4 regions of the Glutamicibacter sp. NPDC088483 genome follow, and region 4 is predicted to be linked to each of the others. Evidence: riboswitches for the same ligand, from Rfam matches in the RefSeq annotation. Region 4 holds a riboswitch; each other region holds the start of a gene.
What was found. A riboswitch is a leader RNA that binds a small molecule or an ion and turns the genes downstream of it on or off. The one in region 4 is predicted to bind S-adenosylmethionine.

Region 1 (4,619 bases), on a different contig from region 4:
GCTGGACGGTCTTGCCCAGACCCATATCGTCGGCAAGGACGCCACCGAGATCATGGGTACGCAAGAAGTTGAGCCAGGATAGGCCGTGGCCCTGATACGGGCGCAGTTCAGCGTTGAACGTTTCCGCTAGCTGGACCGGCTGCATTTCTTCACCGCTTTGCAGCGCCTTCATGGTCTGCAGCCACTGGTTGTGCTGGGCTTCGATAATGCCCAGATCCACCAGTTCTTGCCACCAGTCGATGCTCAACTTATGGATGCGGATCGTATCGCCCTGCACCGTGCCCAGCTCCCCGGCCTCTGATATCAGCTGGCGCAGCTGCGTGAAATCTGCACCATCAATCGGGATCACCGTAAGGTCATCGAGGACGAGATACTCATCTTGCTTGGTCAAGGCCTCCAGCAGCAGTGGGAACGGGACCTTGGTCTCGTCCAGGAGCACTTCCACAGACAAGTCGAACCAGTCCCCCGTGCTTTCGCCGGCTTCGACACTGACAGCGGCCGGCGCGTGGCTGATCCGGTACTTCGGCAGCCTGTTCTGCTCTTCAACGACCACATCAGGATGCTCTGCCAAGAGCGGCAATGCGTAGACCAAGAAATCGATGGATTCGGAGGTGCTGAATTCCTTCGGCGGGAAGATTCCTGAAGAGGTCAGTTGCCCCAAGGAAGCCTGCGCGCCGAGCTTGTCCTGCACCGAAGCAGCAATTTCCTTTTCCACGGCATACTGGCGGGGGCCCGCGGAGGCGTACTCCCAGGAATAGCTCACGGTCAGCGGAGTTCGGATGCTCTCCAGGGACAGCTTGAGGCTGGGGCGTGCTGGAACAGGGATGCTGTAGCTGTCATCCTCGCTCTTCAACGGTGCCATCAGGCGCAATCGATCCAGGTGCTGGCGCTCGAAAAGCTCAACGCCTTCCTGCGGGATGGATTGCGCACCGGATTCAATAAATGTGGCCAGTTCCTTCGTGACCGGTTCAGCGAACCGGGCCAAACCGATTTCCCTGGCCTTCGGCAAGGGGCTGGACGCGTAAGTCAACAAGGTCGGCGGCGTGCCTATGGGCAAGAGGTAGACGTGCTCTTCGCTCGGCCCGCGCAGCTTCCCTTCAATGCTCAGGCCATGTTCACCGCGACGCACATCCACGTGTGCCATGGCTGGTTGCTCGCTGAACTCCACCGGGGCCTTGGCCGTAGAACCACCGTTGACGATCTGCACTCCAGCTTCACGCAGGGCTTCGAACGCATCCAGCAGGTCCTGGCCTGGAAGATCCATCAAGGAGATCCACTCCTTGGGATCCCACGAATGGCGATAAGTATCTTGTTCAACGTGTTCACGCAACCGGTCCAATTCAACGACCGCACGACGCTGCTTCTTGGAGAACCGCGCATCAAAAGCAACATTGCGCCAGCTGATCCCGGTTTGGATCCAGGGGCTCTTGGTTCCCTGGCGGGCCGGGCGTGCCTGCAAGGTCAGCGCGTCCTCGCCGCCATAACGGGGTTCGCTGACCACTTTCAGGATCAATCCCAGCGGTTCTTCGACAGCCAGCGGCTCATCGGAAATGACTGGAAGCAGACGGTCAAGGCTACGTTCCCACTGCGGCTTGCTATTGCGTTTCCATGCGTGGGGATCCACCCCGGAGTCGGAGACGAAGAAGCCCTGGTCTTCTTCGGTGGTGACCTCGATGAGCAAGGCGGCGACATCTTCACAGGACTGAACCCCCGGATGCTTCCCGCAGAAGCTGGTGAAGCTGATATTGCCCTCGGTGATTTCCAATTGGGCCATCACCGATTCGCGCAGCACCACACCGGAGATGCGGGTAGATCCCGGTTGCATTACCCGGTTGGCGATCTGCACTTTTCCGGAATCACACAGGAACTGGCCCAGGTTGTATTCGGATTCGGTCACCAAGGTCTGGGCCGCAGAAAGTGTCAGCTGGAATTCCATACTCGCCGTTCATTGTTCGTGCAGTGGGCGCCCGAGAGCTAGATTCCATCTTAGCGAGCCGGAAAGCAAGATGCCCGGTGACGAAAAGTTACTTCTGCCCTTTACCCGCGGGCCCTGCAACCGATAGAAATTAATCACTGAATCACGAGTTCCACTCTTTGAGCCCTGGCTGAGTGGACGGCAACCCTCCTGCGTCATTGTGCGGGGTGCCCCAGGTGAAGATTCGACGCATCTTGACAGCCAAGATGCGTAAGCGATGGCGCCCCTTGCGCCAGAAAGGGGATCAATTCCCCATGACTAATGCAGCATCTGCCCCAACCGTATCCGAAGACCGCGCACAGCGCCTGCAGGAAGCAGGCAAGGGCTGGGGCGAACGAATTTCGGCTGCCCCGCAAAGTGCCCAATTGACTTTCACTGTGGAGGGCGAAGGCTTCGATTCAGTAGCCAGCAACATTGTCTCGGGCAAGCACACCTTCCAGGTCGACGAGCCAGCTGCCCTGGGTGGCAGCGACCTGGCCGCAAGCCCCGTGGAATACGCGCTCGGAGCGCTCATCTCCTGCCAGGTTGTGGTCTACCGCTTGTACGCGCAGAACCTCGGCATCCAGGTGGACGACGTGAAGATCCAGGCCAATGGCCACCTCGATGTCCGCGGACTCTTCGGCATCGACCAGACCATCCGCCCCGGCTTCTCGTCGGTGGATCTGGACATCCGGATTGCCGGACCGGAATCAGCTGAACGCTATGAAGAACTGCGCCGCGCAGTGGATGCCCACTGCCCGGTGCTGGACCTCTTCGCCAATCCGGTGCCCGTGACAACCGCGGTAAGCATCGCAGAGACCAACTAGAGTTCGCTGAAGCAAAGAGCACCGCGGCGGCCCCCGACTTCAGGGGCCGCCGCGGTGCACTTCTAGCTGAAGCCAACTACTGCCCCAGGAAGTTCAGCAGGACTTTACCGGAGCGAGCCGAATCCTTCGCCGTTTCAAAAGCTTCAAGCGAATCGGCGACCGCGAACTCGTGGGTAACCGCCTCGGAAACCTGCAGCGACCCGTCGGCCAGGGCAGCAAGCACCTGGTCGATTTCGTCGTTGAAGCGGAAGGAACCAACCAGTTCCAGCTCGCGGGTAATAGCCAGCGAAATAAGCGCCGGCTGTTCTCCAGAGGGCAGCAACCCGACCATGACCACTCGACCGCCGCGCACGGCACCGCGCACGGCGGAGGCCAACCCGCGGAAGTTGCCGCTGGCCTCGATCACCACGTCCGCGCCCACCTGGGCAAGAGCTTCCTGGTCACCGGCGCGCAAAGTTGAAGTGGCACCGAGTTTCCCGGCGATTTCCAACGGCTTCTCGTGCATGTCCACTGCGATGATTTCCTTGGCTCCGGCACGCTTGAGCACTGCTACAGCGAGAGCTCCGATCGGCCCAGCACCAATAACCAGCACCTTCTTGCCGGCGACTTCACCGGCGCGCGACACCGCATGCCAAGCAACCGCAGCCGGTTCTGCCAGTGCCGCATCACGCAGTGCTAAGCCAGCAGGCAGCTCACGCAGCATGCGTGATGGCAGGTTCACTTCGCGGGCGAATGCGCCCTCGGTGTGCGGGTAGCGGGCGGCCGAGCCCAGATAGGTGCACCCCGGGGAAAGATTCGGGCGGTCGGCCGGGTAGGGTTCCCCGGTCTCGCCTGGTGTTGCCGGGTGCACGGCGACTTTGGTTCCGGCTGCCGGCCCGCTGCCGTCAGCGGCGGCCTGCATGACGGTCCCGACGATTTCATGCCCGAGAACCATTGGAGCCTTGAGGATCGATTCCCCGGCGGCGCCGTGGCTCCAGTAATGCAAGTCTGATCCGCAAATACCGCCGTAAGCGATGGCAACGCGTGCTTCATCTGCTCGCGACGCTGCCAGCTCGATTTGTTCAATACGCAAATCACCGGCTGCATGGGCCACGACGGCCAACGTGCTGGTGGCGAGGGAATTAGACGACAACGCTCATGCCTCCGTCGATGAAAATGGTCTGCCCGTTCACGTAGTTCGATCCATCCGAGGCCAACCAAACTGCTGGTCCGGCCAGATCCTCGACAGTTCCCCAACGGGCAGCCGGGGTGCGGCCCAGAATCCAGGAATTGAATTTCTCGTCATCCACCAGATTCTGCGTCATCTCGGTGTGGATGTAGCCCGGTGCGATGCCGTTGATTTGCAGTCCCGAACCAGCCCATTCGGCGGTCATGGCGCGGGTGAGATTGCGCAGGCCGCCCTTGGCCGCGGTGTAGGCGGAGATGGTGGGGCGGGCCAGGTCGGTTTGCACCGAGCAGATGTTGATGATCTTGCCTTCGCCACGCTGCACCATGGAGCGTGCGACTTCTCGGCCTACCAGGAATGCGCTGGTGAGGTTCGTGTCGATCACGCGCTGCCAGTCAGCCACCTCCAGATCCAGCATGGGCACGCGGTGCTGGATACCCGCGTTGTTCACCAAAATGCGGATGGGGCCGATGTTCTTTTCAATGGCTGCGATGTTCTCGCGCACGGCGGCATCATCGGTGACATCGAAGCAGGCGCTATGGATTCTTTCGGTGCCATGGCGGGTACCGAATTCGGCGGCAGTTTCGGCCAGGCGTTGCGCATCTCGGCCGTGAAGGATGATGGTGGCACCGGCATCCGCCAAGGCACTGGCAAGTTCGCGGCCAATGCCGCG
Region 2 (4,619 bases), on a different contig from region 4:
TGCTCGGGGCGGGGATGTTCTTGGCCATGGGAGTAGGAACGCTGGGCGTCTATGCCGCTGGGCGGGCACTGGGCGTCACCACGGCACTGTCAGCAGCGAATCTTGGCGATTATTGGTGGAGCGTCCCAGTGCTTCTGCTGTCGGCTGCACGTCATGCAGTCCTCGAAGAAGTGCTGATGCTCGGATTCTTGTTCACCTACGCCAAGAAATTGAAGCTGGGCCTGTGGAGCACGATTATTGGTTCTGCGATGATCCGAGGCAGCTACCACCTGTACCAGGGGGTGGGGCCGATGATCGGCAATATGCTCATGGGCGTCGTCTTCGGCTGGGTATACCAGAAGTACGGGCGGGTGATGCCGCTGGTTATCGCGCACTTCCTGCTTGATGCCATCGGCTTCGTGGGATACGCCTTGGTCGGGCCGGCCATCGGAATCGGCCAGTAGCGCCGGTAAGCTGAGCCAATGCAGATTACCGTGCTGCGCGAAGAGGACCTTCGCCAAGCAGTTGAATTGTGGGAAGCAACTGGGCTGACTCGTCCGTGGAATGATGCGCTCGCCGACGCCCGACGGGCTTTGGCCGAGCCTACTTCCACGGTGCTGTCCATCGTTGAGAACGATCAACTCATGGCTACTGCGATGGTTGGCCATGATGGCCACCGAGGTTGGCTCTACTATGTTGCGGTGGATCCGTGCCGGCAGGGCAACGGACTGGGAAGGGCGCTGGTGGATGCCGCTGTCCTGTGGCTGCGGGATCTCGGCGTGCCCAAGGTGCAGCTCATGGTCCGCGAGGAGAACTCTGCCGTCATCGATTTCTATGAACGGCTGGGCTTCGAAGACCAGCACGTCGCGGTCCTGGGGAAGCGGCTGGACCGGCCTTAAGGAAAAGAAAGTAGGTGGGGACGCCATTGTCCCCGCCTACTTGCGATCTCTGCGGAACTGTTTACAGCACCACGGTTCCGGACTCGGTCTCAAAGGTAACCGACATGATGCCCGGAGTGCCATTCGGCGCTTCATATTGCATGGTGACAGCGCCCAAATTGACGTTCTGCGGCTGGCCCAGCCAATCCAGCACCCGTTCACGCGAGCCGGCGATGGCGATCTGGCTGATGGCGCCGGCAGGTTCCAGCGCCTTGGACGGATGCAGCTCCTCGGATCCTTCATCCCAGGAAATCAGGTACGGGCACTGCGGATCGGCGATCAGGCCCTTGATGCCAATCTGCTGCCAGGTCAGTTCGCGGCCATCAGGGAACTTCCGGTTGCCCGGCACCGACTTGCGGCCCAAGCGGTCCTCGGCACTGGATAGGTCCTCCACCGAGACGCACCAGCCCATCCAGCCGCCGCCGAGCTCCGAACGGGCGCGAACCGCCTGTCCGAAGGGTGCCTTGTCGCTGGCCGGGTGGTTCAGGACTTCAACCACCTCCAGGTACTGGCCGTGCTTGAGCGGGAAGATGACATTGCGTGTTCCGAATCGTGGATGCACGCCGCCCTTGACGAATTCCAGTCCAAGGGACTCGGAGATTCTTTCAGCGGTTGGCAACAGCCCGTCTGGGCCGCATGCATAACTTACGTGATCTAGCCTCATCATGTGCCCATCATGGCAACATGTGATGCGAGTCTCTACTTAGGCACACCTAAGTGCCGTGATGCTATCGAATACTCTGCGATGAACCTGCAATATTCGCGAAATATGACCGATTGAGTCCAATGACGAGCCCTTGCGTTGCAAAGATCTTCGGTTTTCGGGCAAACTGGTACCAGGTCATGAGTCCCAGTAACAAGCCCCGGCTTACTGGGCGGCAACCCTCCAACCGCGGTGGGGTGCCCCGGGTGAAGACCTGGCCCTTGAACGCACAAGGCATCAAGGACAAGCGCGGGTTACCCCTGGAAGTCGTCACGATATGGTGCTTCCTGTCGGTGTCTTTTCAGTGGCGTACCCCCATAGTCATGAAACGCTATTTGGAGGAAACCATGAGCAATAACTGGTCATTTGAAACCCGTCAGATCCACTCCGGCCAGACCCCGGATCCGACGACCGGAGCACGGGCTCTCCCGATTTTCCAAACCACCTCTTTCGTCTTCCCCAGCGCCCAGAGCGCTGCTGCACGTTTCGCGCTGCAGGAACTGGAGCCGATCTACACCCGTATCGGCAACCCGACCACTGACGCGGTGGAAACCCGCGTCGCTGACCTGGAGGGCGGCGTTGGAGCACTGCTGCTCTCTTCGGGACAGGCTGCCACCACTTTCGCCATCTTGAATTTGGCCGAAGCCGGCGACCACCTGGTGGCCAGCCCCAGCCTGTATGGCGGAACCCAGAACCTGCTCAAGCACACGCTCAAGCGCCTGGGCATCGAGGTCACCTTCGTTTCGGACCCGGACAACCTGGATGATTGGCGTGCCGCGGTGCGTCCGAACACCAAGGCCTTCTTCGGGGAAACCATCTCCAATCCGCGACAGGACGTCCTGGACATCGAGGGCATCTCGGCGATCGCCCACGAAGCTGGCGTGCCGCTGCTGGTGGACAACACCCTGGCCACCCCGTACCTGATCCGCCCGATCGAGTGGGGCGCGGATATCGTGATCCATTCGGCCACCAAGTTCCTTGGCGGCCACGGCAATGCCATTGCCGGTGTCATCGTGGACTCGGGCAACTTCGACTTCGCCAAGGACGCCGACCGCTTCCCGGGATTCAACACCCCGGACGAGTCATACAACGGCCTGGTCTTCGCCCGCGACCTGGGTGTCAACGGCATCCTGGGCGCCAATCTGGCCTACATCCTCAAGGCCCGCGTGCAGTTGCTGCGCGATTTGGGTTCCTCGGTTGCGCCGTTCAACGCGTTCTTGATCGCGCAGGGCCTGGAAACCTTGTCGCTGCGCATTGAGCGCCACGGCCAGAATGCCGTAGAAGTTGCCAATTGGCTCGAAGCCCGCGAGGAAGTGCAGAAGGTCGCCTACGCAGGCCTGAAGTCCTCGCCTTGGCATGAGCGTGCGCAGAAGTACAGCGATCAGGGCGCCGGCTCGATCATCGCGTTCGAACTGGAGGGCGGTTCGGAAGCCGGCCAGGCCTTCGTGGACGCACTGGTATTGCACTCCAATGTCGCGAACATCGGCGACGTGCGCTCATTGGTCATCCACCCGGCCTCCACCACCCATGCCCAGCTCTCCGAAGCGGAGCAGGTTGCGGCCGGCGTGAGCCCGGGACTGGTGCGGCTGAGCGTCGGACTGGAGAATATCAAGGATATTCTGGCCGATCTGGAACTGGGCTTCCAAGCTGTTGCAGCCCTCGAGAACAAGGAACTGCAGGAAACCCTCTAGGCATGGCATCCATTGTGACTACTGAAGATACTCTGCGCGCCGAAGAGCTCGCCGGCGGACAAGACGGCATTTTGCGCCGTAAGTCCGTGGGGGAGCACCACTTCGAATTCGGTGGATTCCTTCCGGACGTGGTGCTGGCCTATGAAACGTGGGGGACGCTAGCAGCTGATGGCTCCAACGCGGTGCTGGTGATGCATGCGCTCACCGGTGATGCCCACGTTGCGCAAGGCGATTCGCAAAGCGCCGGCTGGTGGGAAGAGCTCGTAGGCCCCGGCGCCACGGTTGACACTAATGAGTACTTTGTCGTGTCCATCAACATGGTGGGTGGTTGCAATGGTTCCACCGGCCCCTCGTCCTTGGGCGACCAGGGCCTGCCCTACGGTTCGAGCTTTCCTTTCGTCACCATCAAGGACTCGGTGCGCCTTGAAGCGCGGCTGGCCAAGCAACTGGGAATCGATTCCTGGCATGCGGTCATTGGCGGTTCGATGGGCGGTGCGCGCGCGTTGGAATACGCCGTCGAGTTCCCCGACCAAGTCAAGAACCTCGTAGTGATGGCCTCGAGCGCGCAGGCGACTGCCGAGCAAATTGCCTTTGCACAGGTGCAAACCCAATCCATCCGGTTGGATCCGCACTTCTGCAATGGCGACTACTACGGCAACGATGCGCGCCCGGACGCCGGTCTTGGCTTGGCTCGCCGCCTGGCCCACATCACCTATCGTTCCGAGGCCGAGCTTGAAACCCGTTTCTCGCGCAACCCGCAGGATGGCGAGAAGCCAACGGGTCTGCTCGAGGGGCCTCGCGGGCGGTACCAGGTGGAAAGCTATCTTGACCATCAGGCCAGCAAGTTGGTGAATCGTTTCGATGCCAACAGCTACCTGGTGCTCACCGAGGCGCTGATGAGCCATGATGTGGCTCGCGGCCATGAATCCCTGGAAGCCGCCTTGGCGCGACTGGCGAAGGTCAACGTGGTGGTTGCCGCGGTAACCACTGACCGGTTGTACTTTCCTGAGCAGTCAGTGAAGCTGGCTTCGTCGCTGGCCAAGCCAAAACCGGTGCACTACATTGATTCGCCGATTGGCCACGATGGATTCCTGACCGATGCCACGCAGCTCGATGGCGTGCTTCGGACCTTGGTGTTCGGAGACTGAACCCCGGAAGGGGCTCGGGAAGATTTCAAAGCCTGAAGCAGTTCCGCCAGTAATCGGTGGAACTGCTTCAGGCTTTTCATGCCTACTTGGCGCTGTCGCCGGCGCCGAGCGAGTCGTTTGGCTTGGTCTGCGCAAACGGCGTGGCCGAGGGCCGTTTCGG
Region 3 (4,619 bases), on a different contig from region 4:
ATTCAACGACGTCAGCAATGGCGTCCTTGGAGAGCATCATGCCACCGAGGACCGACATCTCGGCCTCGATATCCTGTGGCGGCTTGCGCCCTGCGTCGGAATCTCGTCCTTCGTAAACCGGCTCAGCACTCATTGCAGACACTTCCATCCCCTATTGACCCGCTGGGAAAAATTATCCTTGCCTCATGGCAACGCTTCATCGTGTCAGTCGATACGGACATTTGGATGTCAGGCGCCTGTGGATATTTCTCTCCCGAACCCAACACTAGGGCTGTTATTAACAGGCGTAAACCTCATTATCCACAGAATATGTGGATAACACTCCTCTACCTGTGGAGTTCCCTGTTCACAGTCTGGGGAGAACTCTGTGGATTACCCCACTCTACGTATCATTAATATCTGTTGACTTGGTTGTTTGTATTCGCACACCTGTGGACAGAAACTTAATTCATTGAAGCTCACGCCAACCGACCCAAGGTTATCAACACCCTTAATCGCCCAGTTCCCGGGGTTTTTCACCCTTTGTACACATTTGCCCACGTCTTGTCCACAGTTTTGTGGATAACCTTGTGGATACTGGTCAATTTACAAAACCCTAAGTCACCGTGGATTAAATTCGCCAGCAAGGCCGGATCTTCCAGTAGTCCACAATCGGCTAGGGTTTCTGCGTTCGGGGGCGGTGGATAACTTAATGTGTGCAACGACTCTGCGGGCGAACCTGGATCAGCGACTGGGCTGCCGGCGCACTCTCGCCACTTCGCGTCCGCAACGCGCGCCAGTGAAGACGCCATAAAGCGCCGGTTTCATTTGTGATGCGCGGCCTTTGCATGGCTCGGAAACCCCATCCGAGGGTTGCCGGCAATTCGCTGCCACTCTGGTCCAGCGTGCAGCGAGGATCCATGAGCTACCTGCGCGGTTCTGTTCGACAGCCCAGGCGGGTGGCGGATATGGCGAGTTCAAGGTTTCTCGCGACAGATACTTTGATGACGAGGTTATCGCCAAATGCCTGGGGCAGCTGACCCAAGATGGCAGGCCATGAGATTGCCAGCCATCTTGCCACGTCTTCAGGGTGGCGAGAGAGAACGGGCATTGCCGGTGTCGAGGGCTGCGGGGAACGGCTCAACCCGCCTAACCGGAATTCAAAAAGCTCCGGCCAGATCGATGATTTGATCTCGCCGGAGCTTTGGAAGATGCGAAGCGCTTATACGAGCTCAGGAATCGGCAGCGAATGGAACCGCGAATCATGGAAGATCTGTGGCGAGTGCTCGGAGGTGCGGTGCCCGTGGACTTCCATCAGGACTACCCAGTGATCCCCCGCTTCGACCTCGTTGTAGATCGAAGTCTCCAGCCACAACGTGGAGTCGTTGACGAAGAGCGCGCCCTGATCCGAGGAATAGGTATCGATTCCGCGGAACCGGTCGCCATTTTTCGACGCAATCTGAGCGCAGACACCATCATTGCGTTCGCTCAGCACTGAGACGCCAATGCGGCCAGCTTCGCGCAGCTTTGGCCAAGTGTTCGAGCACTTCTGCACGGCGAACATCACCAGTGCAGGTTCGAGGGAAACTCCCACGGTAAACGATGAAGCGACAATTCCGGTCTTCACGCCATCCAGTTCTGCACAGAGGGCGGCTACCCCTGATGGATGCTGAGCGAAAACCTTGCGCAGGGTCAACGGGTCAAGTTCAAGATTCAATGACATGGCTCGATTCCTTTGGGTCTTGCCCACCGCGCAGTAGCCTGCAAGCATTGGCTTCTCGTTACTCGAAGCCGCTTGGGCTGAAGTTCCGCGCCGTGTGCGGTACTTGTTCCAGCACATTTTGTGTGGAACCGAATCCTCACCTGGAGCACCCCACTACCGTTGAGAGGGTTGCCGATCAGCAAGCCAGGGCTTATAGCTGATGCTCTTGATTCTGTTTAAAACGATATGGCTCATGACGAACAGCCGTCAAACATTTCACTTCGCAAATCGCAATATTCGACGCAATATTCGATCCAAGGCCCCGCCAGAAGTCCTTGGGCAGTCTTTTATTCGCCATACGCCGCGCTTCTTGAACGCCTCGGCCCCATGATCGCAGCAGGCTTCCGCCGCTCTTGATTCGGCAGAACACTAACGCCTCCCCTGGGCTCGGTGCCCTGGCGCGAATTCCCTACCGCCCACCGTAATGAAACTTGGTTTCCCGGCATGACGCTGAGGTTCATGCCACTATTGGTCATGGAGTGCATTGAGTCACACTCCTGCTTATTGTTCTCCGTAACCATCGATGACGATTGAGGAATAGCCACACCATGGTAGAGATTCAGGCAAACCATTCAGAATTGACCCCACTGCGTTTCTTGGAACGCACAGCCGAGGCCTATCCGAAGAAGACCGCCGTCATCCATGGAACTCGCAGCTTCTCCTATGAAGATTTCGAAGCACGGGTGCACCGCTTTGCCCAGGCGCTGAAGGCTCGCATTGAGCCGGGCGACCGCGTGGCCGTGCTGGCACCGAATACTCCCGAAATGCTCATGGCGCATTACGCCGTACCGCTGTCAGGCGCAGTCCTCGTTGCCCTGAACACCCGACTTTCGGCCCACGAGCTGCAATACATCATTGATCATTCTGCTGCCAAGCTGATGCTTGCCGACACAGAGCTGTTGGAGAACACGAAGACCCTGCGCCGCGAGAACCCAACGCTGGAGGCGCTCATCGAGATCACCGATGACCAGTACGCCGGAGAACGTCCGGACGTGCCCGTGGACGCCACCTTGGACGAGCTAATCGCACAAGCCTCGGATGAAAGACTTCCCTACGCCATCGCCGATGAGCGGGCTCCGATCACTCTCAATTACACGTCGGGCACCACCGGCAAGCCGAAGGGTGTGCTCTACTCGCACCGCGGCAGCTACCTGAACTCGTTGGGCGAAGCGCACCACCAGGGCTTCACCGCCAAGACCCGCTACTTGTGGACCCTGCCGATGTTCCACTGCAACGGCTGGTGCACTCCATGGGCCGTCACCGCGGCGGGAGGAACCCACCTGTGCCTGCGCGGCGTGCGCGAAGATTCCGTTTGGGATGCCATCGAGAATCTTGGAACCACCCACTTGTGCGGCGCTCCGACCGTCTGCTCCATCATCGCCGACTCCACCCGCGCCCACCAGCTCGATGCGCCACTGCGCATCACCACCGCAGGAGCTCCCCCGTCCCCGGCAATCATCTCCAAGCTGCAGAAGCTGGGCATCGAGGTAGTCCATGTATATGGCCTCACCGAGGTATACGGACCGTACACGGTGTGCGAGTACCAGGATGAGTGGGATGCCCTCGATGGCCCGGACCGGGCCGCGAAGCTCGCCCGCCAAGGCGTTGGCATGATTACCGCCGAGTCCGCACGCATTGTTGACGAGAACATGAACGATGTCCCGGCGGATGGACAGACCATGGGCGAAATCGTGCTGCGCGGCAATAACGTCATGATCGGCTACTATCGCGATGAAGCGGCCACTACCCAAGCTTTCCATGGCGGCTGGTTCCACACCGGCGATCTGGGTGTCATGCACCCGGATGGCTACATCCAGGTGCGCGACCGGGCCAAGGACATCATCATTTCCGGCGGCGAGAACATCTCCACCATCGAGGTGGAGCAGGCGCTGGCCTCGCACCCCGAGGTGCTGGACCTGGCCGTCATCGGCATAGCGGACGAGAAATGGGGCGAGCGTCCGGTGGCATATGTCATCCGCGCCAGCGGATCCTCCCTGGACGCGCAAACGCTGATTGAATTCGCCCGCGAAAAGCTGGCCGGTTTCAAGGTGCCGCGCACCATCGTCTTCCCGCAGGATCTGCCGCGCACCTCCACTGGTAAGGTGCAGAAGAATGTCCTGCGCGCCCAGGCGCTAGAAGCCAGCACACCGAACTAGCCCGAGGATCACCAATTGGATATCTCAGCACCACGGATTCCCAACAAGTCCAGCCGTTTCAGCGAAAGCATCGGACTGGAATTCGATGAAATCACAGCCACTGAAGTACGCGGCCACGCGCAGTTGGACGAGAACCACCACACCCCCTGGGGCGTAGTCCATGGCGGCGTGTACACCTCGATCATCGAGAGCGCAGGATCGGTGGGCGCCAGCTACGCGGTGGCCGAACGCGGGCAATTCGCAGTCGGCGTGCACAACGCCACCGACTTCCTGCGCCCTTCCACCGGAGCACGGGTCCAGGTGATCGCCACCGCGCTATTCCAAGGGCGCACCCAGCAGCTCTGGGAGGTCATCATCACCGATGAATCCACCGGCAAGCAGCTATCCCGCGGCCAGTTGCGCACCCAGAATGTGGATTTGCCTGAGAAATAAGACCCTCATGCCGGATGGGATTCGACTACGTGGCTTGCACGGCAACTCGACATGGGCAGGTCTACTTCGACATGAAGAAGGCCCGTGCCGACGGCACGGATTCTCATGCTCTGGAAATGGGCAAGTTGTTAAATCAATTCAGCTCAGCGCAAGCCAAGACTCCATGTGCCAAACCAGCTACTAGTGCGCTGGGTTTGCAAATAGTGAAGGCAGCGGCAGGGATACCCTTGGGCTGTTGGCGGTCCAGTTCAGTGAGCTTCTACTTCACATAATGTTTCTGCAATCCACTG
Region 4 (4,619 bases):
GTACACCGTGGAGAAATCGGTCAGCTCGTTGTTCAGCAGGAAACCGCGATCGGGGACCACCATACCCGAGCCGCCGGTCTGCTCGATGGTCAACGTGTAGGAAACGGCATTGCCCCAACGGTCCACGACCGACAGATGGGTGGTGGAGATGTTCTCCGTATCCTGCTCCACTACCGGTTCGCTGGTAGCCGCAGGGCATTGGCCATCATAGTTTTCAAGGTCGCCCGGAGCGACCGGCTTCGTTGCGGCCTGATCCGGATCAATGGCGCAGGCACGATCCGCGCCGAATAACTTGTCCGTCAAGGTCCGGGTCGGGACGCTGGTGAACGCGGGGTCGCCGACGTACTTGCCGCGATCAGCGTAGGCGAGCGCAGTTGCCTCGAAATAATGATGCTAGGCATCGGGTTCTTCCATGGCTGGCAAATCGAATTCGCCCAGAATGTTCAGCGATTCGCCGATGGTCGTTCCGCCACTGGAAGAAGGAGCCATGCCGAAGACGTCGTAGCCCCGGTAGTTCACCTTTGTCGGTGCCTGCTCCACCACTTCGTAGCCGGCCAGGTCGGCGGTGCCCAGCTGCCCTGCGGGAACCGGGAGGGTGGTGTCTTTGCTCTTTGGCGGCGCCTGTACCGTTTGGGCGATGTCGGCAGCCAGTTCGCCCTCATAGAATCCATCAATGCCTTGCTTGGCCAGCATCCGGTAGGTGTGTGCGAGATCCGGATTCTTGAAAATGCTCCCGACTTCCGGAGCATCTCCGCCGGGCAGGAACAATTCGCTCGTGGAGGTGAACGCGGCGAACCGTTCCTTGTTGTCCAGGGTCTGCTCGCGGAACGTCTCGTCGATGACAAAGCCGCGTGAAGCGATCTGGGTCGCCGGCCGCAGAACCTGTTTCAGGTTCTGCGAACCCCAATTATCCAGTGCGCGCTGCCAGGTGGCCACTGTCCCGGGCACGCCTACGGCCACACCACTGGTGACCAGGTCCGGGGTGAAGTTATACGGCTCGCCGGTTCCAGGATCGATGAAGGCATCATGCCCAATGCCTGCCGGGGCGGTTTCGCGGCCGTCGATGGTGCTGACCTTGCCCGACTTCGCATCGTAGTGCATGAAGTATCCGCCGCCGCCAATGCCTGCGCTATAGGGTTCGGTGACGCCCAGTGCCGCCGCGGTTGCCACAGCCGCATCGACGGCGTTGCCTCCCTTGCGCAGGATTTCGATGCCGGCAGCCGTGGCTTCCGGATCAACCGACGAGACTGCGCCTCCAGTGCCGATGGCGGTCGGGTCCTTCTGGGTGTGCCGTGGTTCGGCGCTCGCCGGAAGCGCTGAGAAAGCTCCCAGGCCCAAGGCGATGGCTGCCGCGCAGGCAACTGATCTTAAACGTACTCGTGGCATGCTTTGATCTCCTCTGCAGGTGGGGATGAAGTATGCGCAAATTTACGGGAGCGGGAACTCGCCACGCGGTTGTGACACGCAGCACCATGGGTTTGCGCGGCAATTTCGGCATTGCCGCGCGAATATTCCGGGTTGTGACGCGTTAAAGCGGCGGGCAGGCACCGCGGCCTCGATCGCCGCCAGTGCCTGCCCGCTGGAACCCTAGTACACCTGGGCTACTTGTCCAGGTTGTCCTTGATGACTTTGCCCAAGGAAGCCGGGGCGCGGCCGATCAGCTGAGCCAGCTCCCCGGAGTCCACCTCCAGCGCTCCTTCTCGAATGCGCATGTCGGTATCGACGAGGATGTGCGCGAACGGTCCGGGGACGCCGGCATCAGCGTAGATCTTTTCCAGTTGCCCGGGATCCATTTCCTGGTAGGCGATGTCCTGGCCGGCGGCAGCGCCAACCGCGCCAGCAAGCTGGGCGAGGGTGAATGGCTTGTCGCTGCCCAGCTCGTAGATCCTGCCGTTCTGGTCTTCCTCGGAAAGCAGCACGGCCGCAGCGGCATCCGCATAGTCTGCACGGGCGGCAGCGCTGATCTTGCCGTCGCCGGCGGCACCGAGCACCGTGCCGCTGTTGAGGTAGCCCATCAACTGGTCGGTGTAGTTCTCGATGTACCATCCATTGCGCAACAGCACGTAGTCGATGCCGGATCCGGCCAGCAGCCGTTCGGTGGCGATGTGCTCCTCGGCGAGCTTCATGCCGCCGGACAGGGCGTTGGCAATGGAGGTGTAGGCGATCAGCGAGACATCCACGTGCTTGGCGGCATTGATGACGTTCTCATGCTGGGCAACGCGCTGGCCCACCTCGCTGGCCGAAATCAGCAGCAGCTTGTCTATGCCTTCGAGTGCGGACACGAGAGTTGGCTGGGCGTTGTAATCGGCAACACGGGTTTCCAGGCCTTTGCCTGCCAGCGGTTCCAGCTTCTGCTCGGAGCGGCCAATGGCGACCAGATCAGCGGCATTCGCCCCGCGCGCCAGCAGCGCGTCGATGACTAGATTTCCAAGCTGTCCGGTGGCACCGGTAATTGCGATCTTCATGGGGTCCTCTCGTTGGTCTGCATCTGCTACAACCACCGTAGGCATCGCTGAATTCCCCACCCAAGATTGCTGGCACAAGCCAGCGAGAGATGGGCAGAAACTGCAAGGCTTTCGTCACAAAGAGGGGAAGTAGCGAAATGTGTCAGATTGCTACGTGGATTATTGCGTGATTTCAGCGTGGATCCGTCCGGACTATGACTTGATGACGCCGATTGAAGTAACGTTTGCCGGCCTGCGGGCGTGGACTCCAGACTTGAATTGTTCGGCTCGTACAACCGAACGCACACCATCCAGAGCGACTGAGAGATCTGGCTCAACGACGTCGCAGCAACCACCCGAGAGGGAGCGGTGCTACAGCCAGAACCGATGGAGTACTTTCACTTCGCGACGGAAAATCTGTGGAACGCAGATGATTTTCGCGAAGTGCGCTCCGCATAACCAAGCACCAAGGGAGCGATGATGATTCGTCTTGAAAACGTAACGACCGCCTTCGGCAAGGGCCAAGATCAATTCACGGCCGTCAAGGATGTCTCGCTGGAAATCCAGGCCGGAACCATCCATGGAATTATCGGATTTTCCGGTGCGGGAAAGTCAACGCTATTGCGCAATATCAATTTGCTGCAGCGTCCCACGTCGGGCCAGGTCATCGTGGATGGCGTCGAACTGACCGGGCTCAGTGAAGGAGACCTGCGAAAGCAGCGTCATGAGATCGGGATGATCTTCCAACACTTCAACCTGCTGAACAATCGCACCGCGCAACAGAACGTCGAGCTGAATCTGAAGTTCGCTGGTGTTCCGAAAAAGCAACGCCGTGAACGTGCGCTGGAAGCCCTGTCCATAGTGGACCTCGCTGACAAGGCTGCCGCCTATCCAGGACAGCTTTCGGGCGGCCAGAAACAGCGCATCGCCATTGCCCGCGCGCTGGTCACCGAGCCCAAGGTCCTGCTGTGCGATGAGCCAACCAGTGCCGTGGATCCTAGAACGACAACGTCGGTGCTGCAATACCTCAGTGACATCAACGCCAGCCTTGGCATCACCACAGTCATCGTCACCCACGAGATGAACGTTATTAAGGCCATTGCCGACAAGGTTTCGGTCATGGAAGACGGAGCGGTAGTTGAAGAGTTCGCCCTGAGTTCGTTGCGAGAACCAGGCTTTGAACCAGTGACGCCAATCGGCCGCTACCTGATCAGTGACGAACTCACGCTTAACCGCCAGCCAAAGCAGGACCAAGCCGTCGCTGCCACCGTAGCCCGCGTATAGAGAACCTGGATTACCAATGAATTTCACGTCAGTAGTGCTAGCCACGAGCAACGGCAACGCAGCAGCTTTCAGTTTTGACCGCATCATCGAACTTGCCCCGGAAATCTGGGTCGCCATGGCGCAGACCTTTGCGATGCTGCTGGTTTCCATCCCGATCGCGATTCTCCTGGGAACCCCGCTGGGCATTTGGCTTTACTCGATGTCTCCCAACGGTTTGCGCCCACGTCCGCGACTGCACCGAATCGTTGACGGGCTGGTCAATACAATCCGTTCCTTCCCATTCCTCATCCTGCTGATCGCCATCATCCCGTTCACCCGATTCGTTGTGGGAACTACCATTGGCACCGCGGCGGTTATCGTTCCGCTGACCATCAACGCGATCCCCTATTTCGCCCGGTTCGTGGAGCAGAACATCAGCCAGCTTGGCAATGGCGTTGTCGAAGCAGCGCAGGCCATGGGCGCCACCCGGGGACAGATCATCCGTGAAGTGCTGCTGATTGAAGCCAAGCCTGCACTGCTGTCTTCCATCACCATCATGACCGTCAGCTTCATCTCGTATTCGGCCATGGCCGGACTGGTCGGCGGAGGCGGTATCGGCGACTTCGCAATCCGCTACGGCTACTACCGCTATGAAACCGGAGTCATGCTGCTAGCCATCGTGTTGATGATCCTGCTGGTGCATGCAGTTCAGTTCGTCGGAACTCGGCTATCGCGCGCCGCTGACAAGCGCTAAACACAAAACCCGCTCAACTCGCATTTCAGTAAAGGACAACACCATGGCATTCTCTCGCCGCACCTTCCTAACTTTCACCGCCGGCTCCGCCGCACTCCTCGCGCTGGCTTCTTGCGGCCTGGCAGGTGGACAGGCCGCCGGCACCGGTGACAAGACCA

Region 1: it holds a riboswitch for S-adenosylmethionine, as region 4 does, so the genes downstream of both, ACIP6G_RS08255 (OsmC family protein) here and ACIP6G_RS15240 (methionine ABC transporter ATP-binding protein) in region 4, are expected to answer to the same signal.
Region 2: it holds a riboswitch for S-adenosylmethionine, as region 4 does, so the genes downstream of both, ACIP6G_RS12000 (bifunctional o-acetylhomoserine/o-acetylserine sulfhydrylase) here and ACIP6G_RS15240 (methionine ABC transporter ATP-binding protein) in region 4, are expected to answer to the same signal.
Region 3: it holds a riboswitch for S-adenosylmethionine, as region 4 does, so the genes downstream of both, ACIP6G_RS09765 (flavin reductase family protein) here and ACIP6G_RS15240 (methionine ABC transporter ATP-binding protein) in region 4, are expected to answer to the same signal.

Annotation. Positions count from the first base shown of each region.
Region 1 is NZ_JBIVMP010000003.1:313,481-318,099, reverse strand. It holds gene ACIP6G_RS08260 (DEAD/DEAH box helicase) at 1-1,936, opposite strand, end outside; SAM riboswitch class IV at 2,077-2,198, shown strand; gene ACIP6G_RS08255 (OsmC family protein) at 2,230-2,781, shown strand; gene ACIP6G_RS08250 (L-idonate 5-dehydrogenase) at 2,858-3,913, opposite strand; gene ACIP6G_RS08245 (SDR family oxidoreductase) at 3,903-4,619, opposite strand, start outside.
Region 2 is NZ_JBIVMP010000005.1:179,348-183,966, forward strand. It holds gene ACIP6G_RS11985 (type II CAAX endopeptidase family protein) at 1-443, shown strand, start outside; gene ACIP6G_RS11990 (GNAT family acetyltransferase) at 462-878, shown strand; gene ACIP6G_RS11995 (VOC family protein) at 940-1,584, opposite strand; SAM riboswitch class IV at 1,757-1,876, shown strand; gene ACIP6G_RS12000 (bifunctional o-acetylhomoserine/o-acetylserine sulfhydrylase) at 1,968-3,311, shown strand; gene ACIP6G_RS12005 (homoserine O-acetyltransferase) at 3,314-4,459, shown strand; gene ACIP6G_RS12010 (SGNH/GDSL hydrolase family protein) at 4,542-4,619, opposite strand, start outside.
Region 3 is NZ_JBIVMP010000004.1:131,795-136,413, reverse strand. It holds gene dnaB (replicative DNA helicase) at 1-133, opposite strand, end outside; gene ACIP6G_RS09765 (flavin reductase family protein) at 1,202-1,702, opposite strand; SAM riboswitch class IV at 1,797-1,913, opposite strand; gene ACIP6G_RS09760 (long-chain-fatty-acid--CoA ligase) at 2,290-3,897, shown strand; gene ACIP6G_RS09755 (PaaI family thioesterase) at 3,913-4,329, shown strand.
Region 4 is NZ_JBIVMP010000007.1:102,376-106,994, forward strand. It holds partial or broken gene ggt (gamma-glutamyltransferase) at 1-1,386, opposite strand, end outside; gene ACIP6G_RS15235 (NAD(P)H-binding protein) at 1,602-2,465, opposite strand; SAM riboswitch class I at 2,749-2,838, shown strand; gene ACIP6G_RS15240 (methionine ABC transporter ATP-binding protein) at 2,922-3,728, shown strand; gene ACIP6G_RS15245 (methionine ABC transporter permease) at 3,745-4,461, shown strand; gene ACIP6G_RS15250 (MetQ/NlpA family ABC transporter substrate-binding protein) at 4,505-4,619, shown strand, end outside.